3 regions of the Kitasatospora sp. NPDC001309 genome follow, and region 2 is predicted to be linked to each of the others. Evidence: riboswitches for the same ligand, from Rfam matches in the RefSeq annotation. Region 2 holds a riboswitch; each other region holds the start of a gene.
The links. Region 2 has a riboswitch for thiamine pyrophosphate ahead of ACFY2K_RS20760 (purine-cytosine permease family protein). Riboswitches for the same ligand answer to the same signal wherever they lie in the genome.
Positions count from the first base shown of each region.

Region 1: it holds a riboswitch for thiamine pyrophosphate, as region 2 does, so the genes downstream of both, thiO (glycine oxidase ThiO) here and ACFY2K_RS20760 (purine-cytosine permease family protein) in region 2, are expected to answer to the same signal.
Region 3: it holds a riboswitch for thiamine pyrophosphate, as region 2 does, so the genes downstream of both, thiC (phosphomethylpyrimidine synthase ThiC) here and ACFY2K_RS20760 (purine-cytosine permease family protein) in region 2, are expected to answer to the same signal.

Region 1 covers NZ_JBIAXC010000079.1:7,413-13,770, forward strand. Annotated here, with positions in the region: gene ACFY2K_RS41820 (polyprenyl synthetase family protein) at 1-903, shown strand, start outside; gene thiE (thiamine phosphate synthase) at 993-1,643, opposite strand; gene ACFY2K_RS41830 (Rv2175c family DNA-binding protein) at 1,643-2,008, opposite strand; gene ACFY2K_RS41835 (NAD(P)/FAD-dependent oxidoreductase) at 2,051-3,250, opposite strand; TPP riboswitch at 3,374-3,486, shown strand; gene thiO (glycine oxidase ThiO) at 3,490-4,665, shown strand; gene thiS (sulfur carrier protein ThiS) at 4,662-4,886, shown strand; gene ACFY2K_RS41850 (thiazole synthase) at 4,890-5,687, shown strand; gene pknB (Stk1 family PASTA domain-containing Ser/Thr kinase) at 5,776-6,358, shown strand, end outside.
Region 2 covers NZ_JBIAXC010000019.1:128,894-135,251, forward strand. Annotated here, with positions in the region: gene ACFY2K_RS20740 (MFS transporter) at 1-157, opposite strand, end outside; gene ACFY2K_RS20745 (MerR family transcriptional regulator) at 207-1,034, opposite strand; tRNA gene ACFY2K_RS20750 (tRNA-Ser) at 1,221-1,308, opposite strand; gene ACFY2K_RS20755 (S1C family serine protease) at 1,373-3,277, opposite strand; TPP riboswitch at 3,486-3,634, shown strand; gene ACFY2K_RS20760 (purine-cytosine permease family protein) at 3,627-5,039, shown strand; gene ACFY2K_RS20765 (glycerophosphodiester phosphodiesterase) at 5,119-5,943, shown strand; gene ACFY2K_RS20770 (ATP-binding protein) at 6,185-6,358, shown strand, end outside.
Region 3 covers NZ_JBIAXC010000006.1:87,250-93,607, reverse strand. Annotated here, with positions in the region: gene tenA (thiaminase II) at 1-409, shown strand, start outside; gene ACFY2K_RS08315 (DUF5326 family protein) at 592-792, shown strand; TPP riboswitch at 949-1,084, shown strand; gene thiC (phosphomethylpyrimidine synthase ThiC) at 1,079-2,893, shown strand; gene ACFY2K_RS08305 (DUF5994 family protein) at 3,080-3,526, shown strand; gene ACFY2K_RS08300 (DUF4241 domain-containing protein) at 3,586-4,845, shown strand; gene ACFY2K_RS08295 (VOC family protein) at 4,969-5,355, opposite strand; gene ACFY2K_RS08290 (LysR family transcriptional regulator) at 5,496-6,358, shown strand, end outside.

The sequences.
Region 1 (6,358 bases), on a different contig from region 2:
GGCTGGCGCGCCGCCGGCGGCCCCGCTGACGGCGAGGGGATCGCCAACGCGGCCGCCGCGCTGGAGCTGCTCCAGGCCAGCGCCCTGGTGCACGACGACCTGATGGACCGCAGCGACACCCGCCGCGGCCTGCCCTCGGTGCACCGCCGCTTCGAGGCGCTGCACCGGGACAGCGGCTGGCGCGGCGACCGCGAGCAGTACGGCGCCTCGGCCGCGGTGCTGCTCGGCGACCTGCTGCTGATCTGGTGCGACGAGCTGTTCCTGCGCTCCGGCCTGGACCCGGCCGCCGTACTGGCCGCCAAGCCGCGGTTCGACCTGATGCGCACCGAGGTCATGCTCGGCCAGTACCTGGACGTGCTGGAGCCGGTGGCCGGCGACTCCGCCGACGAGGGCGCGCCGGAGCGGGCGCGGACCGTACTGCACTACAAGTCGGCGAAGTACACCATCGAGCGGCCGCTCCAGGTCGGCGCCCTGCTGGCCGGGGCCGGGCCGGAGCTGGTCGAGGCGCTCGGCGCGTTCGGGCTGCCGCTGGGCGAGGCCTTCCAGCTGCGGGACGACCTGCTCGGCGTCTTCGGCGACCCGGCCGTCACCGGCAAGCCCGCCGGGGACGACCTGCGCGAGGGCAAGCGCACCCTGCTGGTCGCGCACGCGATGCGGGGCCTGCCGCAGGCCGACGCCTGGCACCTGGACGCCCGGCTCGGCGCACCGGACCTGGCCGCCGAGGAGGTCGCCGGGCTGCGCGAGCTGGTCGCCCGCAGCGGGGCGCCGGAGCTGGTGGAGGCCCGGATCGAGGAGCTGATGCGGGAGTCGCTGGCCGCGCTGGCGGCGGCACCGCTCGCCGACGAGCGGGCCCGCACGGTGCTGCTGGCCCTGGCCGAGGCCGCCACCGTCCGCAAGTACTAGGAGCCCGTCTTCGAACTCCCGCCCGCCCTCCGGGCGAACGACGGGAGTTCGAAGACGGGCCCCAGCGACGGCGGCGGCCCCGGGTGGCATTACGCCGCGCGCACCCGGCGGGCGAGCTCGGCGGCGGCGGCCCGCGGGTCCTCGGCCGCCGTGACGGCCCGGACCACGACGATCCGGCGGGCGCCGGCGGCCAGCACCTCGTCCAGGTTGCCGAGGTCGATCCCGCCGATCGCGAACCACGGCCGGTCGGTGGCCTGCTTCGCCGCGTACGAGACCAGGCCGAGGCCCGGCGCGTGCCGGCCCGGCTTGGTCGGGGTCGGCCAGACCGGGCCGGTGCAGAAGTAGTCCACGCCCGGCTCGGCGACCGCCGCGTCCACCTCGGACTCGGCGTGGCAGGAGCGGCCGATCAGCACGTCCTCGCCGAGGATCGCCCGGGCGGCCGGTACCGGCAGGTCGTCCTGGCCGAGGTGCAGCACGTCCGGCCGGGCCGCGTGGGCGACGTCGGCGCGGTCGTTGACGGCCAGCAGCTTGCCGTGCCGGCGGCAGGCGTCGGCGAAGACCTCCAGCGCCGCCAGCTCCTGCTTGGCCTCCAGGCCCTTGTCACGGAGCTGGACGATGTCCACCCCGCCGGCCAGCGCCGCGTCCAGGAACTCGGCCAGGTCGCCCTGCTCGCGCCGGGCGTCGGTGCACAGGTAGAGCCGGGCGTCGGCCAGGCGGGCCCGCAGCGTGTCCGCCGCCATCAGATCAGCATCGCCTGGGCGCGGCGCTTGACCTCGGTGCCGCGGTTCTCCCGGAGCGCCTGGATCGGGCTGCCGGGCAGCGACGGGTCCTCGGTGAAGAGCCACTCCAGGATCTCCACGTCGTTGTACCCGCAGTCCCGCAGGACGGTCAGGGTGCCGGACAGGTGCTTGACCAGCCCCTGGCCGTCGATGAACGCCGCCGGGACCTGCAGCGACTTGTTCGGCCCGCGCCGGACGGCGATCAGGCCACCGTTCTTGACCAGGTCACGCACTTCGGTGACCCGGACCCCCCACTGCTCCGAGATGTCGGGCAGGTACACCCACTCGGTGACCAGGGCTTCAATCTTGCTTTCGATCTCACTCACGCCACCAGACTGCCACCTCCGCGGCCCGCCGCGCACCAAGTGCTACCCGGCGACGGCTCCCTTGAGCGCCACCGAGGGGTCCGCGGCGAGCGCCCGGTCGAGCACCGCACCGCGTTCGATCAGCTTCCGGCCCTGGGTGAGGTCGCGCGGCCGGTCCACGGCCAGCAGCGCGCTCGGCACCCCGTCGCGCAGCCAGAGCACCGACCACGCGGACTCCTGCGGGCTGCCGCGCCACAGCAGTTCGTCGCCCTCGGCGTGCCGGCCGGCGTACTGGACCATCCGCCCGAACTGCTCGGACCAGAAGTACGGCACCGGGTCGTACGGCGTGTCCGCCCCGAGCACGGCGGCGGCCGCGGCGGAGCCGGACTGCAGCGCGTGGTCCCAGTGCTGGACGGCCAGCCGGGCGCCGGAGCGCGCCGAGGGGTAGCTGACGCAGTCCCCGGCCGCGAACACCCCGGGCAGGCCGGTGCGCAGCCGCCCGTCCACCACGACCGCGCCGGAGGCGTCCAGCTCGACGCCCGAGCCGGCCAGCCAGCCGGTCGCGGGCCGGGCGCCGATGCCGACCACCACCTCGTCGGCGGGCAGGTGGGAGCCGTCGGCCAGCAGCACCGCCCCCGGCTCGACGGCGGCCACCCCGACCCCGCAGCGCAGGTCGACGCCGGCCTCGGCGTACCAGGCGGCCATCGCCGAGCCGACCCCGGTCGGCAGCGCGCCCGGCACCGGCGCCGGACCGGCCTCGACCACGGTGACCTCGCAGCCGGCCTGCCGCGCGGCGGTGGACACCTCGGCGCCGATCCAGCCCGCGCCGACCAGCACCAGCCGCAGGCCGGGGCGCAGCAGCGCGCGCAGCGCCAGGGCGTCGTCCAGGGTGTGCAGCAGATGGGCGCGCTCGGCTCCGGGCAGGGCGCGCGGGGTGGCGCCGGTGGCGATCACCAGCGCGTCGTACGGGAGGTCCCCGCCGTCGGTGTGCAGCACGCCGGGGGCGAGCCCGGTGGCCCGGCGGCCGGTGAGCAGCTCGATGCCGAGCCGCCCGTAGTCGATGTCCAGGGTGGTGGCGTCGGCCTTGCCGAGCAGCACGTCCTTGGAGAGCGGCGGCCGGTCGTACGGCGCGTGCCGCTCCTCGCCGACCAGGACGATCCGCCCCCGCCAGCCGCCCTGCCGCAGCTGCAGGGCGCACTGCGCCCCGGCCAGCCCGGCTCCGACGACGACGACCACCCGATCCGTTCCGCTCAGCTCTGCCACGCCCGTCACTGTACCCAGCGCCGCTGAACCGGCTCTGAGCCGCTCATCCGCGGAGCCGGGCGGGCGGCCCCGTCTCACGCCTCGCACGGCCCTTCGGGCGGGCCGATCCCCGGAGTTAAGGTGGACGCACCACACGGGAGCCCGGCGGACCGGGCTGAGAGGCGGGCTGGCACGGCCTGCGACCGTCCGAACCTGATCCGGGTCATACCGGCGAAGGGAGAAGAGCAGCTTTGTCACGCATGCCATCGGGCAGCCGCGCCGACGTGCTGGTGATCGGCGGGGGCGTCATCGGCCTCGCGGTCGCCTGGCGCGCCGCGCAACGCGGGCTGCGGAACGTGATCGTGGTCGACCCCGGCCACGGCCGGGGGGCGGCCGGGGTTGCCGCCGGGATGCTCGCCCCGGTCACCGAGCTGCAGTACGGCGAGGAGCCGCTGCTGCACCTGGGGACGGCCTCCAACCGGCGGTACGAGTCCTTCGCCGCCGAGCTCACCGAGGCCAGCGGCGGCCTGGACACCGGCTACCGCCGGTGCGGCACCATCGCCGTCGCGCTGGACTCCGACGACCGCGCGGAACTGCGCGAACTGCACGCCTTCCACCTGCGGCTGGGCCTGGACTCCAGCTGGCTGACCGGCCGGGAGGCCCGCCGACTGGAGCCGATGCTCGCCCCCGGCGTGCGCGGCGGCCTGCACGTCGCGGACGACCACCAGGTGGATCCGCGCCGGCTGCTCACCGCCCTGGTCGCCGCCTGCGAGCGGGCCGGCGTCCGGCTGCACCGGGCCGAGGCCGTCGAGCTGCTGGTGGACGGCGGCCGCGCGGTCGGCGCCCGGCTGGACGACGGGGAGTCCCTGGCCGCCGAGCAGGTGGTCCTCGCCGCCGGCCCGCACAGCCACCGGCTGCCCGGCCTGCCCGAGGGCGTACTGCCCGCGGTACGCCCGGTGAAGGGGCAGATCGTCCGGCTGCACGTCCCGGAGGCCTACCGGCCGTTCCTGTCCCGCAACGTCCGCGCGGTGGTGCGCGGGCAGCACCTGTACCTCGTCCCCAGGGAGAACGGCGAGCTGGTGATCGGCGCGACCACCGAGGAACAGGGCTACGACACCACCGTCACCGCCGGCGGGGTGTACGAACTCCTGCGCGACGCGCACGAGTTGGTACCGGGTATCACCGAACTCCCGCTGCGCGAGACCTCCGCCGGGCTGCGCCCCGGCTCGCCGGACAACGCCCCGCTGCTGGGCCCGACCGCACTGCCCGGACTGGTCGCCGCCACCGGCCACTACCGCAACGGCGTGCTGCTCACCCCGGTCACCGCCGACCTGCTCGCCGACTACCTGGCGACCGGCGAAGTCCCCGACCTGGCACGGCCGTTCACGCCGACCCGGTTCTCCCCCGAAACCCCCGTCGCGAAGGCCTGCGCATGACCGAGACCGCCCCGAACGAGATCGCCCTGACCGTCAACGGCGAGCCCCGCCGGGTGCCCGCCGCCACCACCCTCGCCGCGCTGGTGGCCACCGTCAGCGCCGCCAACACCGGCGTCGCCGCCGCGCTCAACGAGGCCGTGGTGCCGCGCGGTTCGTGGCCCGGGACGACGCTGGGCAGCGGCGACCGGATCGAGATCCTGACCGCCGTCCAGGGAGGCTGAACCATGGCCGACGACCTGCTGACCATCGCCGGGACGACCTTCTCCTCCCGGCTCATCATGGGCACCGGCGGCGCGCCGAGCCTGGAGGTCCTGGAGCGCGCCCTGCTCGTCTCCGGCACCGAACTGACCACCGTGGCCATGCGCCGGGTGAACGCGAGCACCCAGGGCTCCGTCCTGGACGTGCTGACCCGCAACGGCATCCGGGTGCTGCCCAACACGGCCGGCTGCTTCACCGCCGGCGAGGCGGTGCTGACCGCCCGGCTGGCCCGCGAGGCGCTCGGCACGGACTGGGTGAAGCTGGAGGTGATCGCCGACGAGCGGACCCTGCTGCCGGACCCGATCGAGACCCTGGAGGCCGCCGAGACGCTGGTCGACGACGGCTTCACGGTGCTCCCGTACACCAACGACGACCCGGTGCTGGCCCGCAAGTTGGAGGACGTCGGCTGTGCGGCGATCATGCCGCTGGGCTCGCCGATCGGCTCCGGGCTGGGCATCCGCAACCCGCACAACTTCCAGCTGATCGTGGAGAGTGCGGGCGTCCCGGTGATCCTGGACGCGGGCGCCGGCACCGCCTCCGACGTCGCGCTGGCGATGGAACTGGGCTGCGCAGCGGTGATGCTCGCCTCCGCGGTGACCCGGGCCCAGGACCCGGTGCTGATGGCCGAGGCGATGCGGCACGCCGCCGAGGCGGGCCGGCTCGCCCACCGGGCCGGCCGCATCCCGCGCCGCTTCCACGCCGAGGCCTCCTCGGCGATGGCCGGCCGCGCCGACCTGGACACCCGCGAGCGGCCCGCGTTCTGAACCCGTCGCGGATGTCACAAGCCGGTCCCGGAGGCGGTGTCCGCCGGGACCGGCCCCCGCCCGCCGCACTAGACTCCCCCGAGTGGACATGGCACTGCACGACCCCCTGATCGGCACCGTGCTCGACAACCGGTACCGGGTCGAGCAGCGCATCGCGACCGGCGGGATGTCCACCGTGTACCGGGCCACCGACACCCGGCTGGACCGGGTGGTCGCCCTCAAGGTGATGCACCCCCAGCTCGCCGGGGACGAGGGCTTCACCGCCCGCTTCATCCGCGAGGCCAAGGCGGTCGCCAAGCTCACCCACCCCAACGTGGTCAACGTCTTCGACCAGGGCGCGGACGGCGGAAACGTTTTCCTCGCCATGGAGTACGTGCCCGGCCGCACCCTGCGCGACCTGCTGCGCGACCGCGGCGCGCTGTCCGTCCGGGCCGCGCTGGACGTGCTGGAGCCGGTGCTCGCCGCCCTCGGCGCCGCCCACCGGGCCGGGCTGGTCCACCGGGACGTCAAGCCGGAGAACGTGCTGATCACCGGGAGCGGCCTGGTCAAGGTCGCCGACTTCGGCCTGGTCCGGGTGCTCGGCAGCGCCGACGGCGCGCCCACCTCGACCAGCACCGCCACCGGCGGCACCGTCATGGGCACGGTCTCCTACCTGGCCCCCGAGCAGATCC
Region 2 (6,358 bases):
CGGCCGCCCCGCCGCCGTACCCGGAGGCGGCCCAGCCGAGGGCGAAGGACAGCGCGGCGTCACCCAGCAGCCCGGCCTGGGCCCCGGCCAGCCAGAGCAGGTACGGCCGGGGCAGGGCGGTGCGCCGGGCCGTCCCGGCGGAGGTCGCGGTGGTCATGCCGGGTGACGCTAGGACCCTCGACCTGGTCGAGGGCAAGCGGCGGCCGCTACCTGCGGACCACCGGTTCCTGGAACTCGACGACCCAGCCGGACCGGTCGGCCGGGGTCTCCAGGTAGCGCTCCCGGGCGTAGCCGGTCGAGCGGTAGCCGTTCTGGTCGATGTAGCGGGCCAGGGCCTGGAAGCTGCCCATCGCGTCGTCCATCGAGCCGCGGTGGACGATGGTCACCGCCTCCTCGATCGGCGCCAGGTCGACCACCTCGATGTCGTCCCGGCCGGCCCGCACGGACGGCGCGACCTGGAGGGCCACCCGGACGACCACCGAACCGTCGCCCTCCGGCCCGTCCTCGTACCGGGCGACGGACGGCCCGACCACCTCGATCCCGGCCTGCTCCACCCGTCGGCACAGCTCGTCGAAGAGCGGGCCGATCACCGGGGTGATGTCCTCCGGCGCGTAACTCGCCGCCACACCGCTCAGTTGGGCCACCCGCACGGACGGAACGGGCTTCACCACGACATCGTGCTCGAACATGTTCCCCTCACTCTCGATCGTCCGGAGCCTCGCCTCCACCCGGGCCAGCCGCTGCTCGTCCGCCGCGATCGCCTCGGCGAGCTGGGCCCGCCGCAACCGCAGCATCCCGCGCAGCTCGGCCGGGTCCGGGTGCTCGTCCAGCACGGCCCGCACCTGCTGCAGCGTGAAGCCGAGCTCCTTGAGCGCGATCACCCGGTTCAGCCGGGCGAGTTGGCCCGCCTCGTAGGAGCGGTACCCGGTGGCCGGGTCCACCCTGGCGGGTGTGAGCAGGCCGATCGCGTCGTAGTGGCGCAGCATCCGCACCGACACCCGGCCGTGGACGGCGAAGTCTCCGATGTTCAACATGGTGCTCCCACTCCACCGTCTCCCCCTGTGTCAGGGTCAACCCCCGGCCGCCGGCCCGGCCGCGACCCCGCGTCGGCCCACCGTCGGCCCACCGTCGGCCCACCGCCGGCCCGCCCCGGAAAACACCGAGGGCGGGTGCCGAAACGATCTCGGCACCCGCCCTGAGCAGGTGTTTTCTCCTACCGGCGGAGAGCGTGGGATTCGAACCCACGGTGACGGGTCACGCCACGACAGTTTTCAAGACTGTTCCCTTAGGCCGCTCGGGCAGCTCTCCAGGCGGAGGTCAGCCTAACGGGTCCGACGGCCTTCGGCGCACACGATTCCGCGGGCCCGGGGGGTCACTGATCGCCGTCCCGCTGGCCGAGCGTGACCTTGGTGGTCATGGTCTGGCCGTTGCGGGTGTACTCGACGTCGACGGTCTCGCCCGGCTTGTGCGTCCAGATCCGGCTGACCAGGGCGGGACCGTTCTCGATCGGCGCGCCGCCGAGCTTGGTGATCACGTCGCCCGGCTTGAGGCCGGCCTTGTCGGCCGCGCCGCCGGGGGTGACGGCGGGCTGGCCCTGGACGTCCTTGGTCTGGATCTGCGCGCCGTCGCCCTTGTAGTCGTCGTTGCGCAGCACGTCGAGCTTGGCGTAGACCGGCTTGCCGGTCTTGATCAGGGTGTCCGCGACCCACTTGGCCTGGTTGATCGGGATGGCGAAGCCCAGGCCGATGCTGCCGGCCCGGCCGTTGGCGGAGGCGTTGGACTGGATCGCCGAGTTGATGCCGATCACCGCGCCGCTGGAGTCCAGCAGCGGGCCGCCGGAGTTGCCGGGGTTGATCGAGGCGTCGGTCTGCAGGGCGTTCATGTACGAGGCCTGCGAGCCGGTCTCGTCGCCGGAGGCGACCGGGCGGTCCTTGGCGCTGACGATGCCGCTGGTGACGGTGGACTCCAGGCCGTACGGCGCACCGATCGCGACGGTGGCGTCACCGACGTTGACCTTGTCGGAGTCGGCCAGCGGCAGCGGCGACAGCTTGCTCTTCGGCGGGTTGTCGATCTTGACCACGGCGACGTCGTAGCCCTCGGCGTGGCCCAGCACCGAGGCGGTGTAGGAGGTGCCGTCGGCGAACTTGACGGTCAGTTTGCCGCCGTTGAGGGCCGGCGCGACCACGTGGTTGTTGGTGAGGATGTGGCCCTCGGTGTCGAAGACGAAGCCGGTGCCGGTACCCGACTCGGTGCTGTTCTGCGCCTTGATGGTGACGACGCTGGGCAGCGCCTTCTGGGCGATGGCGGCGATCGACCCGGGGACGGGCTCGTTCTTCTGGGTGTTGCTGGCCTGGACGGTGGTGCTGCGGTGGTCGTCCGCCGAGCTGCTGCTGCCCGCGTGGTCGCTGGCGACCACACCGACCGCGCCGCCCGCGATGCCGGCGACCAGCGCAACGGCCGCGAGCAGGGCCACCAGGCCGCCGCGCTTCTTGCGCGGGCCGTGGCCGCCCGGGCCGCCGGGGTACTCGGCGGGGTACCCGAACGGACCGCCGGGGCCGCCGGGGTGGCCCGCGCCGGCGTCGTGGCCGCCGCCCCAGCCGCCGAGCGGCTGGCCGGCGCCGAAGGGGTGGTGCCCGGGTGCGCCGGGCGCGACGGGCGCACCGGCGGCCGGGGCGCCGTACGGCTCCTGGGCGTTGGCGGCCGGGACGCCGTAGCCCTCGTGGGCGCCGGCGGCGGGCACGCCGTGGGTCGGGGTCGCGTACGGGTTGGTGCCCGGGGTGCCCGGCGGCAGGGCGGGCGCGGCCGGAGCGGCGGCGACCGGGGCCGGGGCGGGCGGCGCGGGCGGCAGGACCGGCGGCGGGGCGTCGATGTAGCCGGTGGCCGGGTCGACGGCGGGCTCCTCGACGGCGGGCGCGGCCGGCGCGGCCGGGGCCTCCGGCGCGGGCACCTTGGTGAAGGCGACGGTCGGCTGGTGCCCGCCCTCCGCCGGGGCGGCCTCGGCCGCCGCGCTCGCGGCGGCCGGCTCCGGGACCCGGCCGAACGCCATGGTCGGCTGGTGCCCGCTGTCGGCCGGGGCGGCGTCGGCCGACCCGTCCACCGGCCCGGCCACCGGGTTGTCCACCGGTTCGTCCTTCGGCTCGGGAACCCGGCTGAAGGCCATGGTCGGCTTGTGGCCGCCCTGAGCGGTGCCGTCGGGAACGGCACCCGCCGCCTCCGGGGCCCCCGCGGGCTGCTCCCCCTGCGGCCCGATGGGCCCAACCTCGCGCTCGGTGCTCACGGACGACCTCCATAGCTGACAGAACCAAGGACCATAGTTTTTCGCACCGGCGATTCGATTGCCGTAAGGACCCCTCTGAATAACTCATAAGAATCCTTAGCCGCCACCGACAACCGGGGCTCCCCACCCCCGCCCGGCGTCCCGCGATGCGGACCGCGCACCCCGTGGCCTTTGGCGTTCGTACCCGTGCCGGTTAGCCTGTCGCTCCAAACTGACACGCGGGAGCTTGGACCGACCAGGCTGAGAGTGCGCATGTCGACCGTACGCCAGGCCAGTGACCGGCGGACCGTCGAGGGGGCGCTGACCGCCGGAACCTGTCCGGGTAATGCCGGCGTAGGGAGTATCGGCCATGCCGCCTGCTTCGCCATCCTCTTCTCCGGGCGCGCCCGCGTCCAAGGATTTCCCGCCGGACCCGGCCGGCGCCGGCGCCGCGCTGCTGGACCACCGCGTCGAGGCACCGCTGGTCCTGGACACCGAGCCGCCGCGCACCCTGCGCTTCCGGGACCACTTCGCGCTGTGGATGAACCTCGGCGTCAGCCTGATCGGCTTCTCCACCGCCGCGACCGTGCTCGGCGAGAAGGGCAGCGAGCTGTCGCTGGCCGCCGCGGTGACGGCGATCGTGACCGGTACGGCGGTCGGCACCGCGATGCTCGGCGTCGCCGCGCTGATCGGGGCCCGCACCGGCGCCCCGGCGATGGCCAACCTGCGCGGCCTGTTCGGCACCCGGCTGTCCTACCTGCCGACCGTGCTGAACATCGTCCAGTGCGTCGGCTGGGGCGTGTTCGAGCTGCTGACCATCGCGGCGGGCGCCCAGACCGTCGCCCACACCAGCGACTACCGCTGGCTGTTCGTGCTGCTCGCGGGCGCGCTGACCACCGCGCTGACGATCTGGCCGCTGGGCTCGATCGCGGTGCTGCGCCGCTTCGTGGCCGGGGCGGTCGCGGTCGCGATGGTGTACTTCACCGTCCAGCTGGGCCGCCAGGGCGTGCCGGACCCGGGCGCGGGCAACTGGCACGGCTTCCTGGGCGCCACCGACGCGATGATCGCGGTGTCGATCTCCTTCGTCCCGATGGCCGCCGACTACACCCGGCACTCGCGCAGCCCGAAGTCGGCCTTCTGGGGCACCTTCTCCGGCTACACCGTCGCCCAGGTCTGGTGCTACGTGCTGGGCCTGATGGCGCTGCTCCAGTCCGACGGCGACCCGAGCCGGATCTTCGACTCCTTCCTCGGTGTCTGGGCCGGCTGGCTGTTCCTCCTGGTGCTGGTGCTGCGCGAGACCGACCAGTCCTTCGCCAACGTCTACTCGACCGCGATGTCGCTGCAGAACCTGCTGCCGCGGGTGGACCGCCGGGTGCTGAGCGGCGGGATCGGCGTGCTGACCACCGTGCTGGCGCTGCGCATCGACCGGTTCACCGACACCTACAGCAACTTCCTCGGCCTGATCGGCTCGGTCTTCGTACCGCTGCTGGCGGTGCTGGCGGTGGACTACTTCTTCGGCGCCGGCCGGCACGGCTGGGACCTCTCCGAGCGGGCACCGTCCCGCTGGCTGATGCTGCTGCCGTGGGTGCTGGGCTTCGCCGTCTACCAGCTGATCGCGCCGACCGCGGTGGGCGACGGATGGGTGGACTTCTGGACCTCGGCCCAGCGGACCCTGCACTTCACCCCGCAGGAGTGGACCTCGGCCTCGCTGTTCGCCTTCCTGGTGCCGGCGCTGGTCACCTGGGGCCTCACCCCGTTGACCCGCCGCACCGCCCGGGCCTGACGCACCGGGGGCGGAGCCGGCCCCGCAGGTTGGGACCGGCTTCGCCCCGGGTTCACCCGCGCCCCCTATCGTTGGGGCCGTGACCAGCCCAGAACTGCCCTCGGCGGCGGCGCGCACCACGCCCTCCGTCCAGGTGATCGCCCACCGCGGCTCCTCCCACGCCCTGCCCGAGCACACCCTCGCGGCGTACCGGCGCGCGCTCGACGAGGGCGCGGACGCCGTCGAGTGCGACGTGCGGGTGACGGCCGACGGCCACCTGGTCTGCGTGCACGACCGCCGGATCGGCCGGGTCTCGAACGGCCGCGGCACCGTCTCCGCGATGACGCTGGCCGAGTTGGAGGCGTACGACTTCGGCGCCTGGAAGACCGGCCGGCCCAGCACCGACCCCGAGCTGCGCGGCGTGCTGCGGCTGGAGCGGCTGCTCGAACTGGTGGTGGACTGCGGCCGCCCGGTGGACCTGGCGATCGAGACCAAGCACCCGGTGCGGTTCCGCGGCCGGGTCGAGGCCGAGCTGCTGCGCACCCTGGAGCGGTACAAGATCGGCACCGCGCCGGACGGCGAGCGCCCGTCCGCCCGGATCATGAGCTTCTCCTCGATCGCGCTGAACCGGGTGGCCGCCGCCGCGCCCGACTACCGGCGGGTGTTCCTGATCGAACGGATGCTGCCGCTGCTGGGCCGCCTGCGCCCCGGGCAGCCGCTGCCGGGCGGGGCCCGGATCGCCGGCCCCGGCATCGAGCTGATCAAGGCCAAGCCGCAGCTGGTGCCCCGGCTGCGCGAGCTGGGCCACGAGGTGCACGTGTGGACGGTGGACGAGCCGGCCGACGTCGAGCTCTGCCTGGAGCTCGGGGTCTCCGCGATCATCACCAACAGGCCCGCCGAGGTGCTGGCCCAGCTCGGCCGCTGAGCCGGGGCCGGGCGCCCCGGGTACCCGGGGAAACCTGATCACCCTGGTCGGCAGTCAAACCTTCCGCGCACGGTATTGCCGGAATTCTTGCGATCGGGCGACGGAGGGTGAGCACGGAATGACCTCTTGTCGACCCTGAGTCGCGCCGCCGGAAAAGGGCCCGCAGGATCCTCCGACAGTCGTTTCCGACGCATTACCAAGGGGCATCCATCCCTCGGCATACGCTGAAGGAGGTCCGGGGGTGGCGTTGATGGTGGCGCGTGAAGTGCCGACTTCATCGACCATGGCAGTGCCGCACGGCCCAGCGAGTGTCGGGGTCGCACGGCGCCGACTGCGTCGAGATCTGGGTGACCGGCAGATACCGGAACCGGTCATCGATGATGCTGTTCTGATCCTTTCCGAACTGTTGAGCAAC
Region 3 (6,358 bases), on a different contig from region 2:
GCACGCCGAGTTCCTGACCGCCTTCGGCGGCACCGCCGAGGAGGCCGCCGCCGAACCGGTGCTGCCGACCACCCGCGCCTACACCAGCTACCTGCTGGCCACCGTGTACGGCGGGTCCTTCGCCGAGGCGCTCGGCGCGGTGCTGCCCTGCTACTGGATCTACGCCCGGGTCGGCGAGGCACTGCTCGCCCAGGGCTCCCCCGACCCGCTGTACGCCAAGTGGATCGCCACCTACGGCGACGAGGCCTTCCAGTCCGTGGTCCGCCGGGTGCTGGCGCTCACCGACCGGCTCGGCGAGGAGCTCTCGGCGGCCGAACGCCGCCGGGTGGTCGAGCACTTCACGACCACCTCGCGCTACGAGTGGATGTTCTGGGACGCCGCCTGGCGCGGCGAGCGCTGGCCGGTCTGAACTCGTTCCCCCGCCGTTTCTCGGGGGTCTTCCCGGGGGGTGGGATCGGGGTGATCTAGGGGTTCTCTCCGGGCCGAAGGCCCTCGTTCCGCCGCTTCCGCCGCCGTAAGCTCGAAGCATCGAAAGCAAGCGGGATGCGGTTACCGGACGGCGGCCGACCCGAGGGGAGAAGAGGAACCGACATGGCTGAGCTCTGGAAGTCGCTGCCCTCCTGGGTGCGCAACATCGTCATCCCGGTGCTGGTCCTGGTGCTGGCCTGGAACGTCATCGCCTTCGTGTTCGGCGTGGTCGGCGCCCTGCTGAGCATCGTGATCAAGCTGCTGGTGGTCGTCGGCATCGCCGCCGCCGTGGTGATCCTGGTCAAGAAGGCCGCCAAGAACTGACCCCGCTCCGCGCACCGCGCGGAGCACCTCCGGAGGCCCGGCACCCCGTTCGCGGGGGCCGGGCCTCGGCCGTTCCCCCCGCGGATCCGTTTCGGGGACCGTCTGGACCTGCGGCGATCGGCTCGCTACCGTGTTGGCGTCATGTGCAGGCAACACCGCCTGCGACGCGGGAGCTCGGAGCACCGGGCTGAGAGGACGCTGACCGGACCGTCGACGGACGGACCGACGGCTGCGTCGACCGCAGGAACCTGGACCGGGTAATGCCGGCGTAGGGAGTGAAGGTCAGATGACCACGTTCGAAGCACAGCCGCAGCCTGCCCGCAGCACGCCCAGCAGCGAGCGCACCGGCTACCCCACCCCGGCCTGGCGCAAGGCCTACCGCGACGGATCCCGCCCCGACCTGCGGGCCCCGTACCGCGAGGTGCAGCTCACCAACGGCCGGACCGTGCCGCTGTACGACACCTCCGGCCCGTACACCGACCCGGCGTACGAGCCCGACGTGCGGCGCGGGCTGCCCGCCCTGCGCGACGCCTGGATCCGCCAGCGCGGCGACGTCGAGGAGTACGACGGCCGCGAGACGCGCCCCGAGGACGACGGGATCAAGCACACCTCCCCGCGCGGCGGGAACCTGCGCAACCTGGACGCGGTCTTCCCCGGCCGCCCGCGCCGTCCGCTGCGTGGCCGCGGCGGCGTCGCCGTCACCCAACTCGCCTACGCCAAGCGGGGCGTGGTGACGCCGGAGATGGAGTTCGTGGCGCTGCGCGAGGGCCTGGAGCCGGAGTTCGTGCGGGACGAGGTGGCCCGCGGCCGCGCCGTCATCCCGGTGAACGTGAACCACCCCGAGGTGGAGCCGGCCGTCATCGGCACCAACTTCCTGGTGAAGATCAACGCCAACATCGGCAACTCCGCCGTCACCTCCTCGATCGAGGAGGAGGTGGAGAAGATGACCTGGGCCACCCGCTGGGGCGCCGACACCGTCATGGACCTCTCCACCGGCCGCAACATCCACACCACCCGCGAGTGGATCCTGCGCAACTCCCCCGTGCCGATCGGCACCGTGCCGCTCTACCAGGCGCTGGAGAAGGTCGACGGCAGGGCCGAGGAGCTCAGCTGGGAGGTCTACCGCGACACCGTCATCGAGCAGTGCGAGCAGGGCGTCGACTACATGACCGTCCACGCGGGCGTGCTGCTGCGGTACGTCCCGCTCACCGCGCGCCGCAAGACCGGCATCGTCTCCCGCGGCGGCTCGATCATGGCGGCCTGGTGCCTGGCGCACCACCAGGAGAACTTCCTCTACACCAACTTCGAGGAACTCTGCGACATCCTGGCCGCCTACGACGTCACCTTCTCGCTCGGTGACGGCCTGCGGCCCGGCTCCATCGCCGACGCCAACGACGAGGCCCAGTTCGCCGAACTGCAGACCCTCGGCGAGCTCGGCCGGATCGCCCGCGAGCGCGACGTCCAGGTGATGATCGAGGGCCCGGGCCACGTCCCGATGAACAAGATCAAGGAGAACATGGATCTCCAGAAGGAGATCTGCGACGAGGCGCCGTTCTACACCCTCGGCCCCCTCACCACCGACGTCGCCCCCGGCTACGACCACATCACCTCGGGCATCGGCGCCGCGATGATCGCCTGGTGGGGCACCGCGATGCTCTGCTACGTCACGCCCAAGGAGCACCTGGGCCTGCCGAACCGGGACGACGTCAAGACCGGCGTGATCACCTACAAGATCGCCGCCCACGCCGCCGACCTCGCCAAGGGCCACCCCGGCGCCCAGGCCTGGGACGACGCCCTCTCCGACGCCCGCTTCGAGTTCCGCTGGGAGGACCAGTTCAACCTGGCCCTCGACCCGGAGACCGCCCGCGACTTCCACGACGAGACCCTCCCCGCCGAGCCGGCCAAGACCGCGCACTTCTGCTCCATGTGCGGCCCGAAGTTCTGCTCGATGAAGATCTCCCAGAAGATCCGCGACGAGCACGGTGACGGTTCCACCGCCGTCACGACGGACTTCGACGCCGAGGCGCTGGCCGGCATGGCCGAGAAGTCCGCCGAGTTCGCCGCCCAGGGCAACAAGGTCTACCTCCCCCTGGTCGACTGACGCGCTGACCGGCGCCGGCCCGCGTCCCGGAGGGGAGGACGCGGGCCGGCGCCGGTCGGCCGGGCTCCGGGGGAGGCTGCGGCGGAGTAGCGTGGGGGTAACCGAGGACATTCCGAACACCGGCAGCAGCGCCGACGTCGCCCTGGGTGGTGATGGGTCCCGCGTGGACCGGACGGGCGGCTCCGTATGATGCCGATTCCTCTCCCCAGCTCGTTCCCCTCCGGGCCGTGGCCGGTCCCGGGCGTCCCGTTGCTCCCGCGGCTGGAACTGGAGCCGACGATGACGCGGGACGGCGTCTTCGACGGGGCCTGGTGGCCCCGTTCGGACCGTGTCCTCGCCGAACTGCCGGACCTGATCACCGCACTCGGCGCCCACTTCGGACGGATCGTCCGGGTCGGCCTCGACACCTCGGCCTGGGACGGCGTGCCCAGGTCGGTCGCGGCGAACGGCCTGACCGTCAAGATCAACTGGTTCCCCGGCAGCGATGCGACGATCAGCATCACCCGGGGCTTCCAGGACCACTTCCTGCTGCTGGTGGTGCCGCCCGGCACCGCCCCGGCGACGGCGGCCGCCGCGATGGCCGGCGCCTCGGCGACCGGGAACCACACCCCGGCCGCGGAACTGCTGCACTGAACCGGGCTGTCGGCGGGCTCCGGTACCTTGCTCGGACCGATGAGCGAGGAGGCGTGCGGGTGAGCGGTCCGGTGGTCGAGTTGGGCCATGCCGAGGGGTGGGACTTCGCGGCGGGTGCCGCGGTGGGCGCGTTGCGGCCGCAGGAGGCGCGGGCCCGGGACGCGGCGGGCCTGCCGTACGTCGTGGTGTACCGGAGCGCGGGGCGTTCGGTGCCGCTCGAAGTGCGCCTGGTGTCGTGGCGGGACCACTACGCGGGTGTGTGGGTGTACGACGAGCACGGGCGACGGGTGGAGCACCTGGAGCTGCGGCTGCTGGAGGAGGGCCGGCTGCTGCGGAGGTACCACGAGCGCTGGGGCTACTCGGGCCCGGAGGCACCGGAGTTCGACCGGGTCGCCGACCGGATGGCGGTCGAGCTGTTCCCGGGCGGACGGGGCCGGGTGTCGCACCGGCCCCGAGGGGACGCCGGGCCCAGGACGGTGACCGTGCCGAGTGCCTCCGAGGAGGAACGTTGGCTCCGGCGGCCGGACTTCGACGACTGGCCGCTCCTCTCGGCCGACCGGTGGGGGCTCGACGGCACGGTCCGGCCCACCGCGGCGCCGCTCACGGAGCCGGTGTCCGCAGCCGCGGCGGAGCCGTGGCTCCCGCCGCGCCCGGGCGGGCCGGGGGACCTCCCCGCCCTGTTCGTGCCCGGCACCCGGCTCACCACCAGCGATCACCGGGAGAACATGGTGGTGCTGGAGCCGAAGGCCGGCCCACGCCTGCGGGTCCCCAGCGGCCGGCTGGCGGTGGCCGATCCGCTCGACACCGGGCGGCCGGACATCACGGTCGAGGTGCTGCCCGGCAGCTACCCGACGGAGGTGGCGACGATCGGGTTCGGGTACCACTGCGAGTTCGAGGGTGCCTGGGTCGAGCGCACTGGGACACCAGCGCTCCGGCTGCGGGTGGGCGACGGACCCGTCGACTCCTGGACGATGGCCCTCGGGGAGGGGGACGACCTCAGGCTGCTGCGGGACGGCGAGGCGTACGGGTTCAGCACGGACGGCGCGACGGGGTGTTTTGCGGACGCCGGGGCCTGGCCGGTCCTCCAGAAGCGGTTCCGGCGCGCCCTGGTGGACCGGGACGAGGAGGCCGGTGAGGACCTCGACTCCGGCTCCGGGTTCTTCCTGCGTACCGTGGACGAGGAGTCGGGCGCGGACCTGCTCGCGTTCGCCACCGACAGCGACGGCACCCACCCGGTGTGGCTGGGCCTCGACGGGTCCGGGGGCGTGGTGTGCGTCATCGTCCAGGTGGACTGGCTGCCCCATCTGAAGATCGTCTGAGCGGCCCGGACGAGCGGCCCGGACGAGCGGCCCGGGACCAACGGTCCGGACGAGCGGCCCTGAGGCGTACTGCGGGTGCCGACCCGGTCCTCCCCCGAGGGTCCGGGGCGGCACCCTGCTCTTTCAGCCGGTGGTGTCCTGCGGGTACCAGCGGAGTTCGACGGTGTTGCCGTCCGGGTCCTGGACGTAGAGGGAGGTGGCGGTGCCGCGGGCGCCGTAGCGGGGGCCGGGGCCGTCGAGGACGGTGAAGACGCCGGAGTCGACGACCTCCTGCCAGTCGAGGGGCTCGACGGTGAGGCAGATGTGGTCGACGTTGGACTCGTGGCGGGGGCGGTGGAAGAGGTCGATGATCGTCTCGCCGCTGACCCGGACGGAGGGGAAGGAGACCTTCCCGGCGCGCCATTCGTCGACCCGGACGGGAGCCAGGCCGAGCAGGCCGGTGTAGAAGGCGAGCGACCGCTCGATGTCGGCGACGTTGAGGACCAGGTGGTCGAGGGCGACGACGCGCATGGTGATCGGCTCCGGTGGTGTGGTGTCTCGTGCGGTGACGGGGTCAACGATCCTCCGGCCCGGGGGCGGTCATCAATGGCGGATCACCGTACGATCGTTGAGCCCGGTTAAACGATGCCGGGTCGAAGGGGTGGGGCGGCATGCTGGAACGGCTGGAGACCGAGGTCTTCCTCGCCCTGACCGAGGAGCTGCACTTCGGGCGGACCGCCGAGCGGCTGCGGCTCAGCACCGGGCGGGTCAGCCAGGTGGTCAAGGCGCTGGAACGCCGGATCGGCGTCCCGTTGTTCGACCGCTCCAGCCGGTCCGTCCGGCTCACCCCGGTCGGGCGGCAACTGGCCGCGGACCTCGCCCCGGTGGTGGCCGCGATGGAGGAGGCGGTGCGCCGGGCGGTGGACGCCGGGCGCGGGGTGACGGGTGGGCTGAAGGTCGCGTTCCTGGGCGAGTGGACGGCGCCGGTGCTGTTCAGGGCGGTGGCGCTGTTCGGCGAGCGGCACCCCGAGTGCCGGGTGGACGTGCGGGAGGTGCAGCTCTCCAACTCCCGGGCCAGCCTGGAGGACGGCTCGATCGACATCCTGCTGGCCTCCTACCCCTTCGGCGGCATGGCCGTCGGTCCGGTCCTGCTCAGCGAGCGGCGGCTCCTGGCGGTGCCGGCCGGGCACCCGTTGGCCGCCGAGGCCTCGGTGTCGCTCGAAGTCCTCGGGGACCACCCGGTGGTGCAGTACCCGGCGGTCACCTCGGTCGGCTTCAAGCGGGACCGCACCCCCGACCGCACGCCGTCCGGCCGTGCCGTGCCCAAGGGCCCGTCGGGCAGTACCTTCTCCGAGATGCTCAGCCTGGTCGCCCTGGGCCGGGGCGTCCTGCCGGTCGGCGAGCACTGCCGCCGCTACTACCCGCGCCCCGACCTCGCCTACGTCCCCATCCACGACGCCCCGCCGATCGAACGCGGCCCGGTCTGGCTCCCGGGCAACACCACCGAGCGCGTGCGCGCGTTCGTCCGGGCGGC